DNA from 4 places in the Pantoea sp. SGAir0418 genome. Region 3 is predicted to be linked to each of the others. Evidence: predicted binding sites of a transcription regulator. Region 3 holds the regulator's gene; each other region holds the start of a gene.

What was found. The regulator PurR, encoded in region 3, represses purine synthesis genes. The targets are predictions, from matches to a motif close to CANGCAAACGTTTGCNTG.
Positions count from the first base shown of each region.
Region 1: a site for PurR is predicted at 3,459-3,476, ahead of purH (bifunctional phosphoribosylaminoimidazolecarboxamide formyltransferase/IMP cyclohydrolase). Genes of this name have one in related genera too.
Region 2: a site for PurR is predicted at 3,275-3,292, ahead of C1N84_RS19035 (NCS2 family permease). Genes of this name have one in related genera too.
Region 4: a site for PurR is predicted at 2,479-2,496, ahead of guaB (IMP dehydrogenase). Genes of this name have one in related genera too.

Region 1 is NZ_CP027911.1:3,740,414-3,745,629, forward strand. It holds rRNA gene C1N84_RS17445 (23S ribosomal RNA) at 1-929, opposite strand, end outside; tRNA gene C1N84_RS17450 (tRNA-Glu) at 1,282-1,357, opposite strand; rRNA gene C1N84_RS17455 (16S ribosomal RNA) at 1,444-2,985, opposite strand; gene purH (bifunctional phosphoribosylaminoimidazolecarboxamide formyltransferase/IMP cyclohydrolase) at 3,616-5,205, shown strand.
Region 2 is NZ_CP027911.1:4,084,590-4,089,805, forward strand. It holds gene pstB (phosphate ABC transporter ATP-binding protein PstB) at 1-212, shown strand, start outside; gene phoU (phosphate signaling complex protein PhoU) at 227-961, shown strand; gene C1N84_RS19025 (MFS transporter) at 1,081-2,319, shown strand; gene yieH (6-phosphogluconate phosphatase) at 2,547-3,209, opposite strand; gene C1N84_RS19035 (NCS2 family permease) at 3,361-4,674, shown strand; gene C1N84_RS19040 (4'-phosphopantetheinyl transferase family protein) at 4,702-5,216, opposite strand, start outside.
Region 3 is NZ_CP027911.1:2,249,832-2,255,047, reverse strand. It holds gene punC (purine nucleoside transporter PunC) at 1-850, opposite strand, end outside; gene punR (DNA-binding transcriptional activator PunR) at 960-1,871, shown strand; gene purR (HTH-type transcriptional repressor PurR) at 1,868-2,893, opposite strand; gene C1N84_RS10350 (cytochrome bd-I oxidase subunit CydH) at 3,167-3,256, shown strand; gene C1N84_RS10345 (C40 family peptidase) at 3,313-4,104, opposite strand; gene C1N84_RS10340 (Grx4 family monothiol glutaredoxin) at 4,471-4,803, shown strand; gene rnt (ribonuclease T) at 4,856-5,216, opposite strand, start outside.
Region 4 is NZ_CP027911.1:1,164,406-1,169,621, forward strand. It holds gene C1N84_RS05215 (M4 family metallopeptidase) at 1-895, opposite strand, end outside; gene xseA (exodeoxyribonuclease VII large subunit) at 1,020-2,387, opposite strand; gene guaB (IMP dehydrogenase) at 2,556-4,022, shown strand; gene guaA (glutamine-hydrolyzing GMP synthase) at 4,095-5,216, shown strand, end outside.

The DNA of each region.
Region 1 (5,216 bases), 1.5 Mb from region 3:
ACATTCTCCGGTATTCGCAGTTTGCATCGGGTTGGTAAGCCGGGATGGCCCCCTAGCCGAAACAGTGCTCTACCCCCGGAGATGAGTTCACGAGGCGCTACCTAAATAGCTTTCGGGGAGAACCAGCTATCTCCCGGTTTGATTGGCCTTTCACCCCCAGCCACAAGTCATCCGCTAATTTTTCAACATTAGTCGGTTCGGTCCTCCAGTTAGTGTTACCCAACCTTCAACCTGCCCATGGCTAGATCACCGGGTTTCGGGTCTATACCCTGCAACTTAACGCCCAATTAAGACTCGGTTTCCCTGCGGCTCCCCTATGCGGTTAACCTTGCTACAGAATATAAGTCGCTGACCCATTATACAAAAGGTACGCAGTCACCTAACAGGTAGGCTCCCACTGCTTGTACGTACACGGTTTCAGGTTCTGTTTCACTCCCCTCGCCGGGGTTCTTTTCGCCTTTCCCTCACGGTACTGGTTCACTATCGGTCAGTCAGGAGTATTTAGCCTTGGAGGATGGTCCCCCCATGTTCAGACAGGATACCACGTGTCCCGCCCTACTCGTCGGACTCACAACTCATGCATCTTCGTGTACGGGGCTGTCACCCGGTATCGCGCGACTTTCCAGACGCTTCCACTGATGCACAAGCTGATTCAGGTCCTGGGCTGCTCCCCGTTCGCTCGCCGCTACTGGGGGAATCTCGGTTGATTTCTTTTCCTCGGGTTACTTAGATGTTTCAGTTCCCCCGGTTCGCCTCGTTTGACTATGTATTCATCAAACGATGATGCACAGAGTGCACCGGGTTTCCCCATTCGGACATCGACGGCTGTAGCGGTTCATATCACCTTACCGTCGCTTTTCGCAGATTAGCACGTCCTTCATCGCCTCTGACTGCCAGGGCATCCACCGTGTACGCTTAGTCGCTTAACCTCACAACCCACAGGCGTTTATCTGTCTGCCGTAACGGCTGCGCGTAAAGAATGCGTCGTTGCGCGGTGCTCGCCATGCTCACGTACGTCAGTACGCTCCGCTGGCTGTGCGCCGGCGCGCCTTGCCTTCTTTACTGCTCGCTCGCTACTGCATCACAGTTGCTTGTAAGCTGTAAGCTTTTGAGAGACTCGAACGCATCGTAAATTTCATTCTTATTACGGAGAATGAATACGACGCGTCGTTTCAAATTTTCAGCTTGTTCCGGATTGTTAAAGAGCAAATACTTCGCAGCATACTTAATCAGCACACTCTGAAGTATTATCGGTAACGCCTTTCACTCATTACCAGCAAGTGGCGTCCCCTAGGGGATTCGAACCCCTGTTACCGCCGTGAAAGGGCGGTGTCCTAGGCCTCTAGACGAAGGGGACACTGAAGTCTCTTTCGTAAGACGCTTTGCTCATTACTTTTTCATCAGACAATCTGTGTGAGCACTTCGCGGGAAGGTATCTTCAGGTAAGGAGGTGATCCAACCGCAGGTTCCCCTACGGTTACCTTGTTACGACTTCACCCCAGTCATGAATCACAAAGTGGTAAGCGCCCTCCCGAAGGTTAAGCTACCTACTTCTTTTGCAACCCACTCCCATGGTGTGACGGGCGGTGTGTACAAGGCCCGGGAACGTATTCACCGTAGCATTCTGATCTACGATTACTAGCGATTCCGACTTCATGGAGTCGAGTTGCAGACTCCAATCCGGACTACGACGCACTTTATGAGGTCCGCTTGCTCTCGCGAGGTCGCTTCTCTTTGTATGCGCCATTGTAGCACGTGTGTAGCCCTGGCCGTAAGGGCCATGATGACTTGACGTCATCCCCACCTTCCTCCGGTTTATCACCGGCAGTCTCCTTTGAGTTCCCGGCCGAGCCGCTGGCAACAAAGGATAAGGGTTGCGCTCGTTGCGGGACTTAACCCAACATTTCACAACACGAGCTGACGACAGCCATGCAGCACCTGTCTCAGAGTTCCCGAAGGCACCAAAGCATCTCTGCTAAGTTCTCTGGATGTCAAGGCCAGGTAAGGTTCTTCGCGTTGCATCGAATTAAACCACATGCTCCACCGCTTGTGCGGGCCCCCGTCAATTCATTTGAGTTTTAACCTTGCGGCCGTACTCCCCAGGCGGTCGACTTAACGCGTTAGCTCCGGAAGCCACGCCTCAAGGGCACAACCTCCAAGTCGACATCGTTTACGGCGTGGACTACCAGGGTATCTAATCCTGTTTGCTCCCCACGCTTTCGCACCTGAGCGTCAGTCTTCGTCCAGGGGGCCGCCTTCGCCACCGGTATTCCTCCAGATCTCTACGCATTTCACCGCTACACCTGGAATTCTACCCCCCTCTACGAGACTCAAGCCTGCCAGTTTCAAATGCAGTTCCCAGGTTAAGCCCGGGGATTTCACATCTGACTTAACAGACCGCCTGCGTGCGCTTTACGCCCAGTAATTCCGATTAACGCTTGCACCCTCCGTATTACCGCGGCTGCTGGCACGGAGTTAGCCGGTGCTTCTTCTGCGGGTAACGTCAATCGGCGAGGTTATTAACCTCACCGCCTTCCTCCCCGCTGAAAGTACTTTACAACCCGAAGGCCTTCTTCATACACGCGGCATGGCTGCATCAGGCTTGCGCCCATTGTGCAATATTCCCCACTGCTGCCTCCCGTAGGAGTCTGGACCGTGTCTCAGTTCCAGTGTGGCTGGTCATCCTCTCAGACCAGCTAGGGATCGTCGCCTAGGTGAGCCATTACCCCACCTACTAGCTAATCCCATCTGGGCACATCCGATGGTGTGAGGCCCGAAGGTCCCCCACTTTGGTCTCGCGACGTTATGCGGTATTAGCTACCGTTTCCAGTAGTTATCCCCCTCCATCGGGCAGTTTCCCAGACATTACTCACCCGTCCGCCACTCGCCACCCAAAGAGCAAGCTCTTCTGTGCTGCCGTTCGACTTGCATGTGTTAGGCCTGCCGCCAGCGTTCAATCTGAGCCATGATCAAACTCTTCAATTTAAAGTTTGATTTGCTGCAACGAGTGCAGCGATGCTCTGTGAATTAAACTTCGTAATGAATTACGTGTTCACTCAGCAAAGACTTGATATTTTTTAAAGCCCGTAGGCTTGTGATATCAATCCTGCGAGTGCCCACACAGATTGTCTGATAAATTGTTAAAGAGCGGTGCGACGCGGCGTTCGGCCTGCTGTCGCGAGGTGGCGTATATTACGCTTTCCTCCTTCAGAGTCAAACACTTTTTTCAGCGTTTTTCTCCGGCGGAAGTTCTTAACGAAGCTTCCTGTCTACACCGCATTCCGTAAGTCGTTGTGCCGTGTCGATGGAGGCGCATTATAGGGAGTTGTTCGGCACGCGCAACCGCTAAATTCAATAAAAACAATCGTTCGCTGCATTCCACAGCAAAACCCCGCCTTATACCCGGTTACACACAAAGTTATCCACATCTGCAGCCGGTAATAAATTTAGGCGAGCATCGCGCAAACGTTTTCGCTACAATGCCCCGCGACGTCAAGGATGCCCCTTTTGGGGCGTTACCTGAGGTAAATGTTCTCTTCTATATATAGAGAGAGAAAGTTAAGCCTGATGTAACGCTCTTATTTACGCGAAACAAAGCCAAGGGATAAAACCACCATGCAACAACGTCGTCCTGTACGCCGCGCTCTGCTCAGTGTCTCTGACAAAGCCGGTATCCTCGAATTTGCTCAGGCCCTCTCCCATCGTGGTGTTGAGCTGCTCTCCACAGGTGGCACCGCACGCCTGCTGGCAGATGCTGGCCTGCCCGTTACGGAAGTCTCTGACTACACCGGTTTCCCGGAAATGATGGATGGACGCGTCAAAACGCTGCACCCCAAAGTGCACGGTGGCATTCTGGGCCGTCGCGGCACCGATGATGCCATCATGGCCGAGCACGCCATCAATCCTATCGACATGGTGGTGGTGAACCTCTATCCCTTTGCCCAGACCGTGGCGAAAGCCGACTGCAGCCTGGAAGATGCCGTTGAGAACATTGATATCGGCGGTCCCACCATGGTGCGCTCGGCAGCCAAGAACCACAAAGACGTGGCGATCGTGGTGAAGAGCAGTGACTATGACGCGATCATCGCGGAGCTCGATGCCAACGATAATTCACTGACGCTGGAAACCCGTTTCGACCTGGCGATCAAAGCCTTTGAACACACCGCCGCTTACGACAGCATGATTGCCAACTACTTTGGCAGCCTGGTACCGGCCTATCACGGCGAAAGCACCGCGCCGGCTGGCCGCTTCCCGCGCACCCTGAACCTCAACTTTATTAAAAAGCAGGATATGCGTTACGGCGAGAACAGCCATCAGGACGCTGCTTTCTATATTGAAGAGCAAGTCAGCGAAGCGTCGGTCGCCACCGCACAGCAGCTGCAGGGCAAAGCGCTGTCCTACAACAATATTGCCGATACCGATGCGGCATTGGAGTGCGTCAAGGAGTTCAGCGAGCCAGCCTGCGTTATCGTCAAGCACGCTAACCCATGCGGCGTCGCCGCAGGCGATTCAATTCTTGCCGCCTACGAGCGCGCTTATAAAACCGATCCGACCTCGGCGTTCGGCGGCATCATCGCCTTTAACCGCGAGCTGGATGAAGCAACCGCGCAGGCGATCATCAGCCGTCAGTTCGTGGAAGTCATTATTGCGCCATCGGCCAGTGAAGCGGCACTGCGCGTGACCGCAGCCAAACAGAACGTCCGCGTTCTGGTGTGCGGTCAGTGGCAGAGCCGCGTGGCCGGTCTCGACTTCAAACGCGTCAACGGTGGCCTGCTGGTTCAGGATCGCGATCTCGGTATGGTCGATGCCAGCCAGCTGCGCGTTGTCAGCCAACGTCAGCCGACCGAACAGGAACTGCGTGACGCGCTGTTCTGCTGGAAAGTGGCGAAATTCGTTAAATCCAACGCCATTGTGTATGCACGCGACAACATGACGATCGGTATTGGCGCGGGCCAGATGAGCCGCGTTTACTCTGCCAAAATTGCCGGCATCAAAGCCGCTGACGAAGGACTGGAGGTGAAGGGTTCCGCCATGGCTTCCGACGCCTTCTTCCCGTTCCGCGATGGCATTGATGCTGCGGCGGCAGTGGGCATCACCTGTGTGATCCAGCCGGGCGGTTCCATCCGCGATGATGAAGTAATTGCTGCCGCCGACGAGCACGGCATCGCGATGATCTTCACTGACATGCGTCATTTCCGCCATTAATAGCCTGGAGC
Region 2 (5,216 bases), 1.8 Mb from region 3:
CTACCGGACGCATCGAAGAGCTGATCACCGAGCTGAAGCAGGATTACACCGTGGTCATCGTGACCCACAACATGCAACAGGCGGCGCGCTGTTCCGATCACACGGCGTTTATGTATCTGGGCGAGCTGATTGAGTTCAGCGACACCGACACGCTGTTTACCAAGCCAGCGCAGAAGCAGACAGAAGATTACATCACCGGTCGTTACGGCTGATTCAGGAGAGAAACATGGATAATTTAAATCTGAACAAACATATCTCCGGTCAGTTCAACGCGGAGCTGGAGCACATTCGTACTCAGGTGATGATCATGGGTGGCATGGTGGAGCAGCAGCTTACCGATGCCATCACCGCGATGCATAACCAGGATGGCGAACTGGCGCGCCGGGTGATCGATGGTGACCAGAAGGTCAACATGATGGAAGTGGAGATCGATGAAGCCTGTGTGCGCATCATCGCCAAGCGTCAGCCTACCGCCAGCGACCTGCGTCTGGTGATGGCGATCATCAAAACCATTTCGGAGCTGGAACGCATCGGCGACGTGGCGGAGAAGATCAGCCGTACCGCGCTGGAGAAGTTCGGTCAGCAGCATCTGCCGCTGCTGGTGAGCCTCGAGTCGCTCGGGCATCACACCGTGCAGATGCTGCACGATGTGCTGGATGCCTTCGCGCGCATGGATCTCAACGAAGCCATCAAGATCTACCGCGAAGACAAAAAGGTGGATAAAGAGTACGAAGGTATTGTGCGCCAGCTGATGACCTACATGATGGAAGATCCGCGCACCATTCCCAGCGTGCTCACCGCGCTGTTCTGCGCGCGCGCCATCGAGCGCATCGGTGACCGCTGCCAGAACATCTGCGAAATTATCTTCTATTTCGTGAAAGGTCAGGATTTCCGTCACGTGGGCGGTGACAAGCTGGATGAACTGCTGTCGGGCGACGACGGCAGTAATAAACCCTCCTGATTGACGTGATGACTGCCTGTTAGCGCTGAGGCTGACAGGCAGTGCGCTTGATTTCTGCCTGTTCTCCACCTGCCGCTCTCTTTATACTTGGCGCACATTTTTCTGCCAGGTGCTGTTTTATGTCCTCTGCAAATAACAACAAAACCGCCGTTACGCCGGCGAAAGCGATGGTGGCTGCCGTCAGCGGCTATGCCATGGATGGATTTGATCTGCTGATTCTGGGCTTTATGCTGCCGGCGATCAGCGTGTCGCTGGCGCTGGATGCGTCGCAGGCCGGTTCGCTGGTGACCTGGACGCTGATCGGCGCGGTGGTCGGCGGCATTGTGTTTGGTCATCTGAGCGATCGCTACGGCCGCATCCGCATTCTGACCGTGACGATCCTGATGTTCTCGCTGTTCACCGGGCTGTGCGCCGTGGCACAGGGCTACTGGGATCTGCTGGCGTATCGTACGCTGGCCGGTATGGGGCTGGGCGGTGAGTTTGGCATCGGCATGGCGCTGATTGCCGAAGCCTGGCCGAAGGAGAAGCGTAACCGCGCCTCGGCGTGGGTGGGTATCGGCTGGCAGCTCGGCGTATTGCTGGCGGCCTTTATCACGCCGCCGCTGCTGAGCGTGATTGGCTGGCGCGGTATGTTCCTGGTTGGCCTGCTGCCGGCGCTGGTGTCGTTTGTGATTCGCCGCAGCATGGGCGAGCCGGAAGCCTTCACCCGCCATGTGGAAAAAGCCCCGCAGCTCTCCTTTTCCGCGCGCATTAAACTGCTGTTTGCCGATCGCGCCACCAGCAAAGCCAGCCTCGGCATTCTGATTCTTTGTTCGGTGCAGAATTTTGGCTATTACGGCCTGATGATCTGGATGCCAAGTTATCTCTCTTCCAGCTTCGGCTTCAGCCTGACCAAATCCGGCCTGTGGACGGCCGTTACGGTAGTGGGCATGACGTTCGGCATCTGGCTGTTCGGCGTGCTGGCGGACCGCTTTGCGCGCTGGAAGATTTTCCTGCTGTACCAGTTTGGCGCCGTGGCGATGGTGGTGGTTTACGCCCAGCTGCGCGACCCGACGGTGATGCTGTTTACCGGTGCCATCATGGGGATGTTTGTTAACGGCATGATTGGCGGCTACGGCGCGCTGATATCGGACACTTTCCCACCGCAGGCGCGCGCCACCGCGCAGAACGTGCTGTTCAACCTCGGCCGCGGCGTCGGCGGTTTCGGTCCGCTGGTGATCGGCATGCTGGCCACGCATATTTCGTTCACCGCTGCGATTACGCTGCTGGCGCTGATTTACCTGCTGGATATTGTCGCCACGCTGTTCCTGCTGCCAAAAAACCAGGGCAATGAGGATTCGCTGGGCGCGATTGGGTGATTTTTTCCCCTCACCCTAACCCTCTCCCGCTGGCGGGAGAGGGAACCGCTCAGTGCGGTATGTGGGTGGGCACTTTTGTTCAGCCCCGCCCGATCGGCCCCTTCTTCGGCAAACGGGAGAGGGAACTGTCTGGTGCGGTATGTGGGTGGGCACTTTTGTTCAACCCCGCTCGATCGGCCCCTTCTCCCGCTGGCGGGAGAAGGCTGGGATGAGGGGGCTGCGCGCACTTACCTGACCAAATCCCAGCCACGTGCACGCCACAGCGCTGGCAGCTGCGCCATATCGTCAAAACGCGTCACCAGCGGGTGATCAATCACCGGATTGTGTGCATCGGCACAATAGTAAAACACCGGTATGCCAGCGGCGATGCCAGCCCGCGCGCCAGCCTCTGAATCATCCACCAGAATGCACTTTTCAATCGGCACCTGCATCTGTTCCGCCGCGTGATACATCAGCTCCGGATCCGGCTTCCAGTGATTAATGTCATAGCCGCTGTACAGGCGTCCGCTCAGATACGGCAGCATGCCGGTCAGCCCCAGTGAATGCTCCATCTTCTTCACCGTACCGTTCGACACCACGCACATCGGCACCTTCACGCGCTCCACCAGCGCTCTGGCGCCGGCAATCGGCTGCAGATCAAGATCAAACAGGCGCGCCACTTCCGCGCGGTAGGCACTCTCCACCTCAGCCAGCGGCAGCGTCACCTGATGCTGTGCCGTCACATCGCGGATGATGTCGTAAAGCTTCACCCCTTTGTACTGCTCAAACATCTGCTGCAGCGAGAGTTCGATACCGTAACGGGCAAAGGTGTTGACGTAGGACTGCGTGCAGATCACTTCGCTGTCGACCAGCGTGCCGTCGCAATCAAAAAAGATACATTCAACTGACATCGCGCCTCATCCTTTTAGTAAACAATAAGCTGTCACTCTAGCGCACTCAGCGCAGAAAGCGACCCCAGGCAACCGGTTGCGAAAAATCAGTGTTTTGCGGCGCTAAAGTCTATAGGATACGCGGCGATAAATTTTTCATCGGAACAGCGAAATGAACGAGCAGGGCCTTTTGCAGCGTATTTTCAGGCTGCAGGAACACGGAACCACCGCACGCACCGAAGTGATTGCCGGTTTCACTACTTTCCTGACGATGGTGTACATCGTCTTCGTTAACCCGCAGATTCTTGGTGCCGCAGGCATGGACACCCAGGCGGTGTTTGTCACCACCTGCCTGATTGCTGCGTTCGGCAGCATCCTGATGGGGCTGGTGGCCAATCTGCCGGTGGCGCTGGCACCGGCCATGGGCCTCAACGCCTTCTTTGCCTTTGTGGTGGTAGGTGCGATGGGCTACTCGTGGCAGGTTGGCATGGGCGCGATCTTCTGGGGCGCGCTGGGGCTGCTGATCCTGACGCTGCTGCGCGTACGCTACTGGATGATCGCCAATATTCCGCTCAGCCTGCGCGTGGGCATCACCGCCGGTATTGGTCTGTTCATCGCCATGATGGGGCTGAAAAACGCCGGTATTATTGTGCCCAACGCGGACACCATCGTGACCGTCGGCAACCTGGCCTCGCACAACGTGCTGCTCGGCGCGCTCGGCTTCTTTATCATTGCGATTCTGGCGTCGCGCAACATCCACGCGGCGGTGCTGGTTTCTATCGTAGTGACCACCGCGATCGGTCTGCTGCTGGGCGACGTGAAGTTTACCGGGCTGTTCGCCGCGCCGCCGGCCATCACCTCGGTGGTCGGCCAGGTCGATATCAAAGGCGCGTTCAACGTGAGCATGGCGGGCGTGATCTTCGCCTTCATGCTGGTCAATCTGTTTGACTCATCCGGTACGCTGATTGGCGTAACCGATAAAGCGGGCCTGACCGATGAGAAAGGTACTTTTCCGCGCATGAAACAGGCGCTGTACGTGGATAGCATCAGCTCCGTCACCGGTTCGCTGATCGGCACCTCTTCGGTGACGGCGTACATCGAAAGCTCATCCGGCGTGGCGATTGGTGGCCGTACCGGCCTGATGGCGGTAGTGACCGGCATCCTGTTCCTGCTGGTGATGTTCCTGTCGCCGCTGGCTGCCATGGTGCCCGCCTATGCGGCGGCTGGCGCGCTGATTTATGTCGGCGTACTGATGACGGCTTCGCTGGCGCGCGTGCGCTGGGACGATCTCACCGAAGCGGTGCCGGCGTTTGTCACGGCGGCGATGATGCCGTTCAGCTTCTCGATCACCGAAGGTATTGCGCTCGGTTTTATCTCTTACTGCGTGATGAAACTCGGTACCGGACGCTGGCGTGAAATCAGCCCGTGCGTGGTGGTGGTGGCGCTGCTATTTGTGCTGAAAATCGCTTTTATCGACGCGCACTAAACGCAACAGGCCGCGGGTGCGGCCTGGTTATCCGGGATGCCTGACTTCCGGCTGACTGGCGACACGCTCGCGGGGCAGGCTGGTGAGGCGCAGGGTGCGCGGCCCGATGTTGGGTTTGCTCATCTCCACATCGCGCAGCGACTGCCACTGCTGCTGCGCATCAATCTCCCACAGCCGTAAACGCTCAGTGCCGGGCGACAGCGCGCAGGACCACACCAGCGTCGGCTCGGCATCACACACCGCCTGAATATCGGGATAGACGCTGGATCGCAGCCGGCCGGCCGCCGGATGCAGCCGCAGTGCATCAATACCGCTATCTGCTTCGCCGGTCAGTTTGAGGATGCTCTGGCGTAGCGTCCAGATCTGCGTCACCGCTTCCATAAAATCCTGCTGTGCGTTAATCCACGCCTTTTCACCCGATGACAGCCCCTGCGTGAGGGCATCCTGCGCCTGACGGCTATGCGCCCGAACGATTTCCATATCCAGGCCAGCGCGCCCGCCTTCTTCTGCCAGCAGCACGCCGACCATATTACCGGCATAGG
Region 3 (5,216 bases):
CCAGAATGCTCAGACTGTAAATCATCAGCAACCACGGCAGCAGCTGCGCACCCTGAAAACGGTTCAGCAGTGCGCGACAGCCAAACCCGCCCAGCAGGAAGGCGATGGTCTGCGGAATATAGCTCAGGCCAATGTCCGCCGGGCTCAGACCCGCGGCGGCGAGGATAAACGGCGAGCCGGTCAGCCAGGCGAAGAAACTGGCGGAGCAGGCGGCATAAATCAGTACGTTACCGCTGTAAATACGCGTCGCCAGCAGCGTCAGCCAGCCCGGCTGCGGCGCGCTGTTGTGGCGCGCACGCGGCGAGCTGGCCAGTTTCAGCGTGCCGAACAGCAACACCAGCGTCACCAGCGTGAGCGCGAGGAAAATGGCGCGCCAGTGAAAATGGGCCATCAGCCAGGCCCCCAGCAGCGGCGCCAGCGCCGGTGACAGCGCCACCAGCGGCATAATCGTGGCAAACACTTTGTTGGCTTTGGCCTGCGGATAGCGATCAACCACCAGCGCCTGCCAGCTCACCGCCGCGGCGCACACGCCTACCGCCTGCACAAAGCGCAGCGCCAGCATCAGCCAGACGTTAGTCACCCACAGCATGGCAAGACAGCTCAGCGCAAACAGGCTCAGGCCCGCCAGCAGAATGGGTTTACGGCCGAAGCGGTCCGACAGCACGCCCCACAGCACCTGCGCACAGGCAAAGCCGCCCAGAAACAGGCTCAGGCTGGCGCTGATGGTGCCCGGTGCGGAAGCAAAGTCGCGCTGCATGGCGCCGAAGGCGGGTAAATACATATCGGTGGCCAGAAAGCCGAGCATGCTCAGCACGGCAAGGTAAGGCAGAAATCCTTTGGATGACAGCATGGTTTTTCTCATTCGGCAGGTTGAACGGCGGGGAGTGTAAAAGGGGGCAGCGGGCTTTGTGAAACGCTAATATTTGCAGGGTGCTGTTAAAATTTTTGAAGGGAAAATTATGTGGTCAGAATATGCGCTTGAAGTGGTGGACGCGGTTGCGCGCACCGGCAGTTTTAGCGCGGCGGCGCAGGAGCTGCACCGCGTGCCCTCTGCCATCAGCTATACCGTGCGCCAGCTGGAAGGCTGGCTGGCGGTACCGCTGTTTGAGCGGCAGCATCGCGAAGTGGTGCTGACGGCAGCAGGCGAGCATTTTGTGCGTGAAGGGCGTTCTGTTATCAAAAAAATGCTGGCCACGCGCCGTCAATGTCAGCAGCTGGCTAACGGCTGGCGCGGTCAGCTCAGCATCGCGGTAGATTGCATCGTCAAACCGCAGCGTACCCGCCAGCTGGTAAAGGATTTTTACCGCCATTTCCCCGATATGGAGCTGATCATCAGCTACGAAGTATTTAACGGCGTGTGGGACGCGCTGGCTGATGGTCGTGTCGATGTGGCGATTGGCGCCACCCAGGCCATTCCGGTCGGCGGCCGCTTCGCCTTTCAGGATATGGGCGCGCTCAACTGGCGCTGCGTGGTGAGTCCGCAGCATGCGCTGGCCCACAGTCCGCAGCTGGATGACGAAACCCTGCGCGCCTGGCCGTCGCTGGTGCTGGAAGATACGTCGCGCGCGCTGCCGCGCCGCATGACGTGGACGCTGGATAACCAGCGGCGGCTGGTGGTGCCGGAGTGGGAAACCGGGCTGGATTGCCTGCAGGCCGGATTGTGCGTGGGCATGGTGCCGGGCCACCTGGCGCGCCCGCTGCTGGACAGCGGCGCGCTGGTGGAGCTGGCGTTGCCGCAGCCGTTTCCGGACAGCCCGTGTTGCGTCAGTTGGTCTGAGCAGCGCGCGTCACCGGCGCTGGCGTGGTTACTGGAATATCTGGGCGATGCGGAGACGCTGAACCACGAGTGGCTCAGCGAGAAGGCGGCTTAACGGCGGTAATCGCGGAACGGGCCATCGGCCACGGAGCGGCGCTCAATCAGCGTGGGCTGCACTTCAATGGTCTGCGGCTCTTCGCGTTTGCTGGTGATGCGGTCCAGCAGCATCTCCAGTGCCTTTTCCCCCAGCTGCGCTTTCGGCTGGTGCACGGTTGTCAGCGCCGGGGTGAAGTAGCGCGCGTTGCGCACATTGTCATAGCCAATTACCGAAATATCCTGCGGCACGCGCAGTCCCATCTCGTCGGCCGCGCAAATCGCGCCCATCGCCATGATATCGCCGCCGCAGAACACCGCCGTCGGGCGCTGTTTCTGGTTCAGGATCTGCTGCATTGCCTGATAACCTGACTCCGGTTCGAAGTCACCCTGCACAATCCACTCGGGACGGACGCTGATGCCCGCTTCCTGCATCGCCTGCAGAAAACCCGCATGACGGCCACCACCGGTGTTGCGCTCCATCTGGCCGGGGATGGCACCGATGTCGCGATGGCCGCGCTCAATCAGGTAACGCCCGGCGAGGTAACCGCCGTGGAACGCATTGTCCTGCACGGTATCGGTAAAGTCCCCGCGCGATTCGCCCCAGTCCATGACCACCATCGGGATATTGCGGTTCTCTTCCAGCATCTGCAGCAGATCGTCGGGATATTCGGAGCACATGACCAGCAGGCCATCGACGCGCTTTTGCGCCATCATCGAAAGATAAGCGCGCTGTTTTTGCAGATCGTTATGCGCGTTGCCGAGAATCAGCGTGTAACCACGCTCAAAGCAGTGATTCTCCACGGCTTCAATAATTTCGGCGAAGTAGGGCGCTTCGCTGGAGGTCGCCAGCAGGCCCAGCGTCTTGGTGTGATTCACCTTCAGGCTGCGGGCCACCGCGCTCGGTGAGTAGTGCAGCGCTTTAATCGCTTCCCATACGGCGTTACGCGTCTCTTCCGCGACAAAACGCGTTTTGTTGATGACATGCGAAACCGTGGTGGTTGAGACCCCGGCGCGTTTCGCCACATCTTTAATGGTTGCCATGAAAATGGTACTCCTGGGCTTATCGCAACTTACTGATAAGTATATTGTTAAACGTTTGCGTCTGCTAATGGTTTTGCGCCCTGAATATCAGGGCTAATCTGCTTAATCGGGCAGGGAAACATCCTTCAGCAGGCTGTCAATGCAGCATGCGCTAAATCTGTTGCGCAACGAAAGGCGGCGATTCTAGCAAGCCGGGGCGGATAACACGAGATTTTTGCCCATCACTGTGCGAAAATTATTTAACCATGCAAACTGTGTGACTAAGGAGTTGTGATGAGTACCGATTTAAAACTGGCATTGACCACCACCGCCGCTGCTCTGCTGATGATTATTGCCTTTAGCTTTACCGCCATTCTGCATTAATAAAAAAGCCGGTGCTGCTGAACAGCCACCGGCTTTTTTGTTGCGCAACGCTGAGGTTAGCGCACGGTTTTCGGCGTCATCATACGGCGCGCGCCAACGTAATGCTTCTGCCAGTAATCCTCGCCCAGCGCGCTAATCTGAATGTCCTTACCGGTGCGCGGAGACTGAATGAATTTACCATTGCCCAGATAAACCCCGACATGGTCGGCGGTGCCGCGGTTGTTGATGCGGAAGAACACCAGATCGCCTTTCTCCAGCATCTCGCGCTTGATCGGCGCGGCGTCGCGCAGGTGATACATCTCATTAGCGGTACGGGGAAATTTAAACTTCACCAGATCTTTGTAGGCGTACCACACTAAACCACTGCAGTCGAAACCGGTGTGCGGTGAGGTGCCTCCCCACTGATACGGTTTACCCAGCTGGCCCATCAGTTTCGTCATCGCGGTTTCACGTGCTTTTTGATAGCGCAGGCGGTGGGCCTTGCTCATTTTAATGCCGCTCAGCTGCTGCACTTCATCATCAACGGCAACGTCACGCGATTTTTTCGCCAGCCGCTGATGACCATATTTTTTCGCACTGAGCTTAAGTGAGGATTTGCGCTGCGTGGTGTGCTGAAGTACCGTTTCGCTTTTCTGCTGTTTTTTCAGCCTGAACTTCTGTACTGACGTCAGGCGTGACTTTTTGCTGGTGGTTTTCACCGGGCGTCGTTTGCGACGCTCATCTTCACGCGCGTTCTTTTTCTCCGCTTTCTGCAAACTGGCATTAACCGGCGCATGCGGAGAAGCCGCCGCCACATTAAAGAACAGTTGGGCAAAAGCCAGTATGAAAAGCGTAATCAGTAAACGCATAGTCCGGTTACAGGTTAAGCCGTCGGCAGGAAGCCAGACCGCGGTAAAGTTAGAAAAATCTGATCGACGATCAGCACCGGGGCAATTCTAATCCACTTTTTTTGCAAAAGGTAAGGTCTTTTTCCATTAATCTGTCACGGTACTGAAAGTGGGGCAAAAATGAGCGATTTCAGCTGTTTAACCCAGCGGAATTATTGCTAATTATTAATTGATTAATGCTTATTAATGATATGAAAATGTTATTCGTGGCGCGCGAACTTAACAAACATGGCGATATGCGCCGGCTAAGGCAAAATCCCGTTTTCAGTCGCGGGGCGAAGTCGCTACAATAAACAAACACGAAGTGAAGGATTAAGGAAGGCAAAAATGAGTACTGTTGAAAAAATTCAGCGCCAGATCGCAGAAAACCCGATCCTGCTGTACATGAAAGGTTCGCCGAAACTGCCAAGCTGCGGTTTCTCTGCGCAGGCGGTACAGGCGCTGTCTGCCTGTGGTGAGCGCTTTGCGTACGTAGACATTCTGCAAAATCCGGATATCCGCGCTGAGTTACCGAAATACGCCAACTGGCCAACTTTCCCGCAGCTGTGGGTGGATGGCGAGCTGGTCGGCGGCTGCGACATCATCGTTGAGATGTTCCAGCGCGGCGAACTGCAACCGCTGATCAAAGAGACCGCTGAGAAGCACAAAGAAGCAGAATAAGAAAAAGGCCGACAGCAGTGTCGGCCTTTTTTTGGCTGCGGTCTGACGGGCCTCAGGCCGAGGCATCGTCTTCGGCCGGCTCTTCACTCACCGCCAGCGGCCAGCCGCCGAGGCGTTTCCAGCGATTCACCAGTTCGCAAAACAGCGTGGCGGTCTGTTCGGTATCGTACAGCGCCGAGTGCGCCTGAGTGCTGTCAAAATCTATCCCCGCCGCTTTACAGGCCTTCGCCAGCACCGTTTGTCCCAGCACCAGCCCGCTCAGCGCGGCGGTGTCAAAGGTGGCGAACGGGTGGAACGGGTTACGCTTCATGCCGGTGCGCTCTGCTGCCGCCATCAGAAAATTATGATCAAAGGTGGCATTGTGCGCCACGATAATCGCCCGGTTACAGCCGCTGTCTTTGGTGCCTTTGCGC
Region 4 (5,216 bases), 1.1 Mb from region 3:
GCAGTTCCTTATCACACAGCGTGTCGTACCATGCCTGACCGGCCCGTTCCCAGGCAAAGCCGCCCAGCGCGGTCGCTGCCAGATAGAAGGCGCGATTGGGTATGCCGGAGTTAAGATGCACGCCGCCGTTGTCTTCGCGCGTGTCGATATAGTGATCCATATCGGCAGGCTGCGGATCTTTGCCGAGCAGCGGATCATCATAGGCGGTACCGGGCGCGGACATAGAGCGCAGGCCGCTGCCCTTAATACCTGCCGCCAGCAGCCCTTCGCCGATGATCCAGTCGGCCTGATCGGCGCTTTGCCTGAGGTGATACTGCTTCACCAGCGAGCCAAACACATCGGACATCGATTCGTTGAGCGCACCCGCCTGCTGGAAGTAAATCAGCCCGGCTTCGGTTTCGGTCACGCCGTGCGTCAGCTCGTGCGCGACCACATCAATGGCAATGGTAAAGCGATTGAAGATCTCACCGTCGCCGTCGCCAAATACCATCTGCTGGCCATTCCAGAAGGCGTTCTGGTATTCCCTGCCGTAATGCACGGTGCCATCCAGTTTCAGGCCTTTGTTGTCCAGCGAGTTGCGCTGGTAGATCTGCCAGTAAAAATCATAAGTGATGCCGAGATAGTTCCAGGCTTCGTCGGCGGCGACGTCACCGTTACCGGGCTGGCCTTCCTCACGGATCAAGGTGCCGGGCAGATTTTGCGTATTACCCGCGTCGTAGATAGCACGCAAAACACTGCCGGGCTGCGCGGTGCTGGCTGCGCTGGCGGTGTGAGGATGTTCCGCCATCAGCTGTTGCACGTGGGTGAGGGTGCGCCGCGCGTAATCCTGCTGTGCGCCGGAACAGTTATCGATGATGTTTCGCAGAATGTACGGAGGAATAACGCTGTAAGGCATGTCGGACTCCCTGACGGATGGGTATGTCAGAAAGTATAGACCCGCTTATCAATCGCGCGCCGCTGCGTCTGCAGCCCGCGCGATTTACGGGGGTTATCAATCATTTATGCGGCTGAAAAGATTATCACGCCTTACGGCTGCGCGTCTTCTGTGGTTGTAACGCCGTCACCTGACTCTCCACCCAGCCATCATCCAGCCGGGTACGCAGCAGATCGCCGGTATGCAGCTGACGGGTCTTTTTCACCACCTGGCCCTGAGCATCGGTGGTGACGCTAAAGCCGCGCGCCAGCGTCGCCAGCGGACTCACGCCTTCCAGCTGTGCTGCCAGCGTACCAAAACGCTGCCGGCTGTGATTGAGCTGTTTTTCCATGCCCTGCTGCAGCCGGTAGTGCCACTGCTGTAACTGTTGCTGAGCGCGCAGAATACGTCCCTGCGGCTGCTGGGATTGCAGGCGCTGCAGCAGGCGATCCTGCTGGCGATGCGCCAGGCGCAGCCGCTGGTCGGCCGCTTCCTGCAGACGTCGCTGCAGCTGAATCAGCGTGGTTTGCTGGCGTGCCAGGCGCAGCTGCGGATGCTGCTGTTGCAGACGATGCTGCAGCCGGGTGAAGCGGCGCTGCTGCTGCGCCACGTAATAATCCATCGCCATCTCCATGCGCTGCTGCTGAGACTGCAAACGGCGCAGCAGCTCGATCTGGTTGCGGCTCACCAGTTCGGCAGCGGCAGAAGGCGTCGGCGCGCGCAGATCGGCAACAAAGTCGGCGATGGTCACATCGGTTTCATGCCCAACGGCGCTGACGATTGGCAGGCGGCTGGCAAAGATGGCCCGCGCCACGCGCTCGTCGTTAAAACTCCACAGATCTTCCAGTGAACCGCCGCCGCGCCCGACGATCAGCACGTCGCACTCGTCACGCTGGTTGGCCAGCTCGATGGCGCGCACGATGGCGGCGGGCGCATCAACGCCTTGCACTGCGGTCGGATAGATCACCACCGGCAGCGAGGGATCACGGCGATGCAGCACGCGCAGCACGTCGTGTAATGCCGCGCCGGTGGCGGAGGTGATCACGCCCACCTGGCGCGCCGGCTCCGGCAGCGGTTGTTTAAACTGCTGGTCGAACAGCCCCTCCGCCGCCAGCCGGGCTTTCAGCTGCTCAAACTGTTGCTGCAGCAGCCCTTCACCGGCCGGATGCATGCTTTCGATAATCAGCTGATAGTCGCCGCGCGGCTCATACAGCGTGATGCTGGCGCGCACCAGCACCTGCTGACCGTGCTGCGGGCGAAAGCTGACGCGTCGATTGCTGTTGCGGAACATGGCACAGCGCACCTGCGCGCCATCGTCCTTCAGGGTGAAGTACCAGTGACCGGAAGCGGGCTGGGTGAAATTGGAAATTTCAGCGCTGAGCCACACCAGGCCCATCTCATTTTCCAGCAGTTGGCGCACCGTGGTGTTCAGGCGGCTGACAGTAAAAATATTGGCGGTTGGCGGTAGCGACATGTGATGAGGATCAAATTTCAAATCAGAGGGTTAATTAACCGATACTACATGCCTGCCCCGGAGGATCAAGACTTTTTCCGAAAAAACACTGGAGGCAACCGATTTCGGCCTGTATAATGCCGCGGCAATATTTTATCTGTTTTAAACGCCCCAGGTGGAGATATTGCAATGTTAAGAATCGCGAAAGAAGCCCTCACATTTGACGACGTCCTGCTCGTTCCCGCTCACTCCACTGTTTTACCCAACACGGCCGATCTCAGCACCCAGCTGACCAAAAACATCCGTCTCAACATTCCTATGCTGTCTGCAGCGATGGACACCGTGACCGAAGCCGGTCTGGCGATTGCGCTGGCGCAGGAAGGCGGTCTGGGCTTTATCCACAAAAACATGTCGATTGAGCGCCAGGCGGATGAAGTTCGCAAGGTGAAAAAACACGAAAGCGGCGTCGTAACGGAGCCACAGACCGTGCTGCCAACCACCACGCTGGCCGAGGTAAAAGAGCTGACCGAACGTAACGGCTTCGCCGGTTACCCGGTGGTTAACGCCGACAACGAGCTGGTGGGCATCATTACCGGTCGTGACGTGCGCTTCGTGACCGATATGACGCTGCCGGTGACCGCGGTCATGACGCCGAAAGAGCGCCTGGTGACGGTGAAAGAGGGTGAAGCGCGTGAAGTCGTGCTGCAGAAAATGCACGAAAAACGCGTCGAGAAAGCGCTGGTTGTTGACGACAGCTTCCACCTGCTGGGCATGATTACCGTTAAAGATTTCCAGAAAGCTGAGCGTAAACCCAACGCCTGTAAAGATGCGCAGGGTCGTCTGCGCGTCGGTGCCGCGGTGGGTGCCGGTGCCGGCAACGAAGAGCGCGTTGATGCGCTGGTCGCTGCGGGCGTTGACGTACTGCTGATCGACTCCTCGCACGGCCACTCCGAAGGCGTGCTGCAGCGTATCCGTGAAACCCGCGCAAAATATCCGGACCTCGAAATCATCGGCGGCAACGTGGCGACCGGTGCAGGCGCACTGGCGCTGGCTAACGCGGGCGTGAGTGCGGTGAAAGTGGGCATCGGCCCGGGCTCCATCTGTACTACCCGTATCGTTACCGGCGTTGGCGTACCGCAGATCACGGCGGTATCCGACGCGGTTGAAGCGCTGGAAGGTACCGGTATTCCGGTCATCGCTGACGGCGGTATCCGTTTCTCTGGCGACATCGCCAAAGCCATCGCCGCGGGTGCGTCGGCGGTAATGGTTGGCTCAATGCTGGCCGGTACCGAAGAATCGCCGGGCGAAATCGAGCTCTACCAGGGCCGTGCGTTCAAATCCTACCGCGGGATGGGTTCACTGGGCGCGATGTCCAAAGGCTCGTCTGACCGTTACTTCCAGAGCGATAACGCCGCCGACAAACTGGTGCCGGAAGGTATCGAAGGGCGCGTTGCCTATAAAGGCCGCCTGAAAGAGATCGTGCACCAGCAGATGGGCGGCCTGCGCTCCTGCATGGGCCTGACCGGTTGCCCGACCATCGACGATCTGCGCACCAAAGCCGAGTTCGTGCGCATCAGCGGCGCCGGCATCAACGAAAGCCACGTGCACGATGTGACCATTACCAAAGAGTCACCGAACTACCGCATGGGTTCATAATCCCGTAAGATTTCCCGCCCGGCTCCAGCCGGGCGCTTTTATTATTAAGTCCATCCCAATGGAAACGCCTCAATGACGACTGAAAATATTCATAAACATCGTATTTTGATCCTCGATTTTGGTTCTCAGTATACGCAGCTGGTCGCGCGCCGCGTGCGTGAGCTGGGCGTCTACTGCGAACTCTGGGCGTGGGATGTCACCGAAGAGCAAATCCGCCAGTTCAACCCGAACGGCATCATCCTGTCCGGTGGCCCGGAAAGCACCACCGAGCACAACAGCCCGCGCGCGCCGGAATATGTGTTCAACGCTGGTGTGCCGGTGCTGGGCGTGTGCTACGGCATGCAGACCATGGCGATGCAGCTGGGCGGTAAGGTTGAAGGCTCGAACGAGCGTGAATTTGGTTACGCGCAGGTTGAAGTGACAACCCCGAGCGCGCTGGTGCGTGATATCGAAGATGCCATCAGCGCGGCGGGCAAACCGCTGCTAGACGTGTGGATGAGCCACGGTGACAAAGTCACGGCGATCCCGGCAGACTTCGTGACGGTTGCCAGCACCGAAAGCTGCCCGTTTGCCATCATGGCTAACGAAGAGAAGCGTTTCTACGGCGTGCAGTTCCACCCGGAAGTGACGCACACCCGTCAGGGCCTGCGCATGCTGGAGCGTTTTGTGCGCGACATCTGCGGCTGTGAAGCGCTGTGGACGCCAGCCAAAATCATCGAAGATGCGGTAGAGCGCATCCGTGAGCAGGTGGGTGAAGACCGTGTGATTCTCGGCCTGTCCGGCGGCGTGGACTCGTCCGTGACCGCGATGCTGCTGCACCGCGCGATTGGCGAGCGCCTGACCTGTGTGTTCGTCGATAATGGACTGCTGCGTCTGAATGAAGCTGAGCAGGTGATGGACATGTTCGGCGACCACTTTGGTCTGAACATCGTGCACGTTGCGGCAGAAGGGCGCTTCCTCGACGCGCTGGCGGGCGAGAACGATCCGGAAGCCAAACGTAAAATCATCGGCCGCGTGTTCGTGGAAGTGTTCGACGAAGAAGCACTGAAGCTGACCGACGTGAAATGGCTGGCGCAGGGCACCATCTATCCGGACGTGATTGAGTCGGCGGCTTCAGCTACCGGTAAAGCGCACGTGATCAAATCGCACCACAACGTGGGCGGTCTGCCGAAAGAGATGAAGATGGGCCTGGTT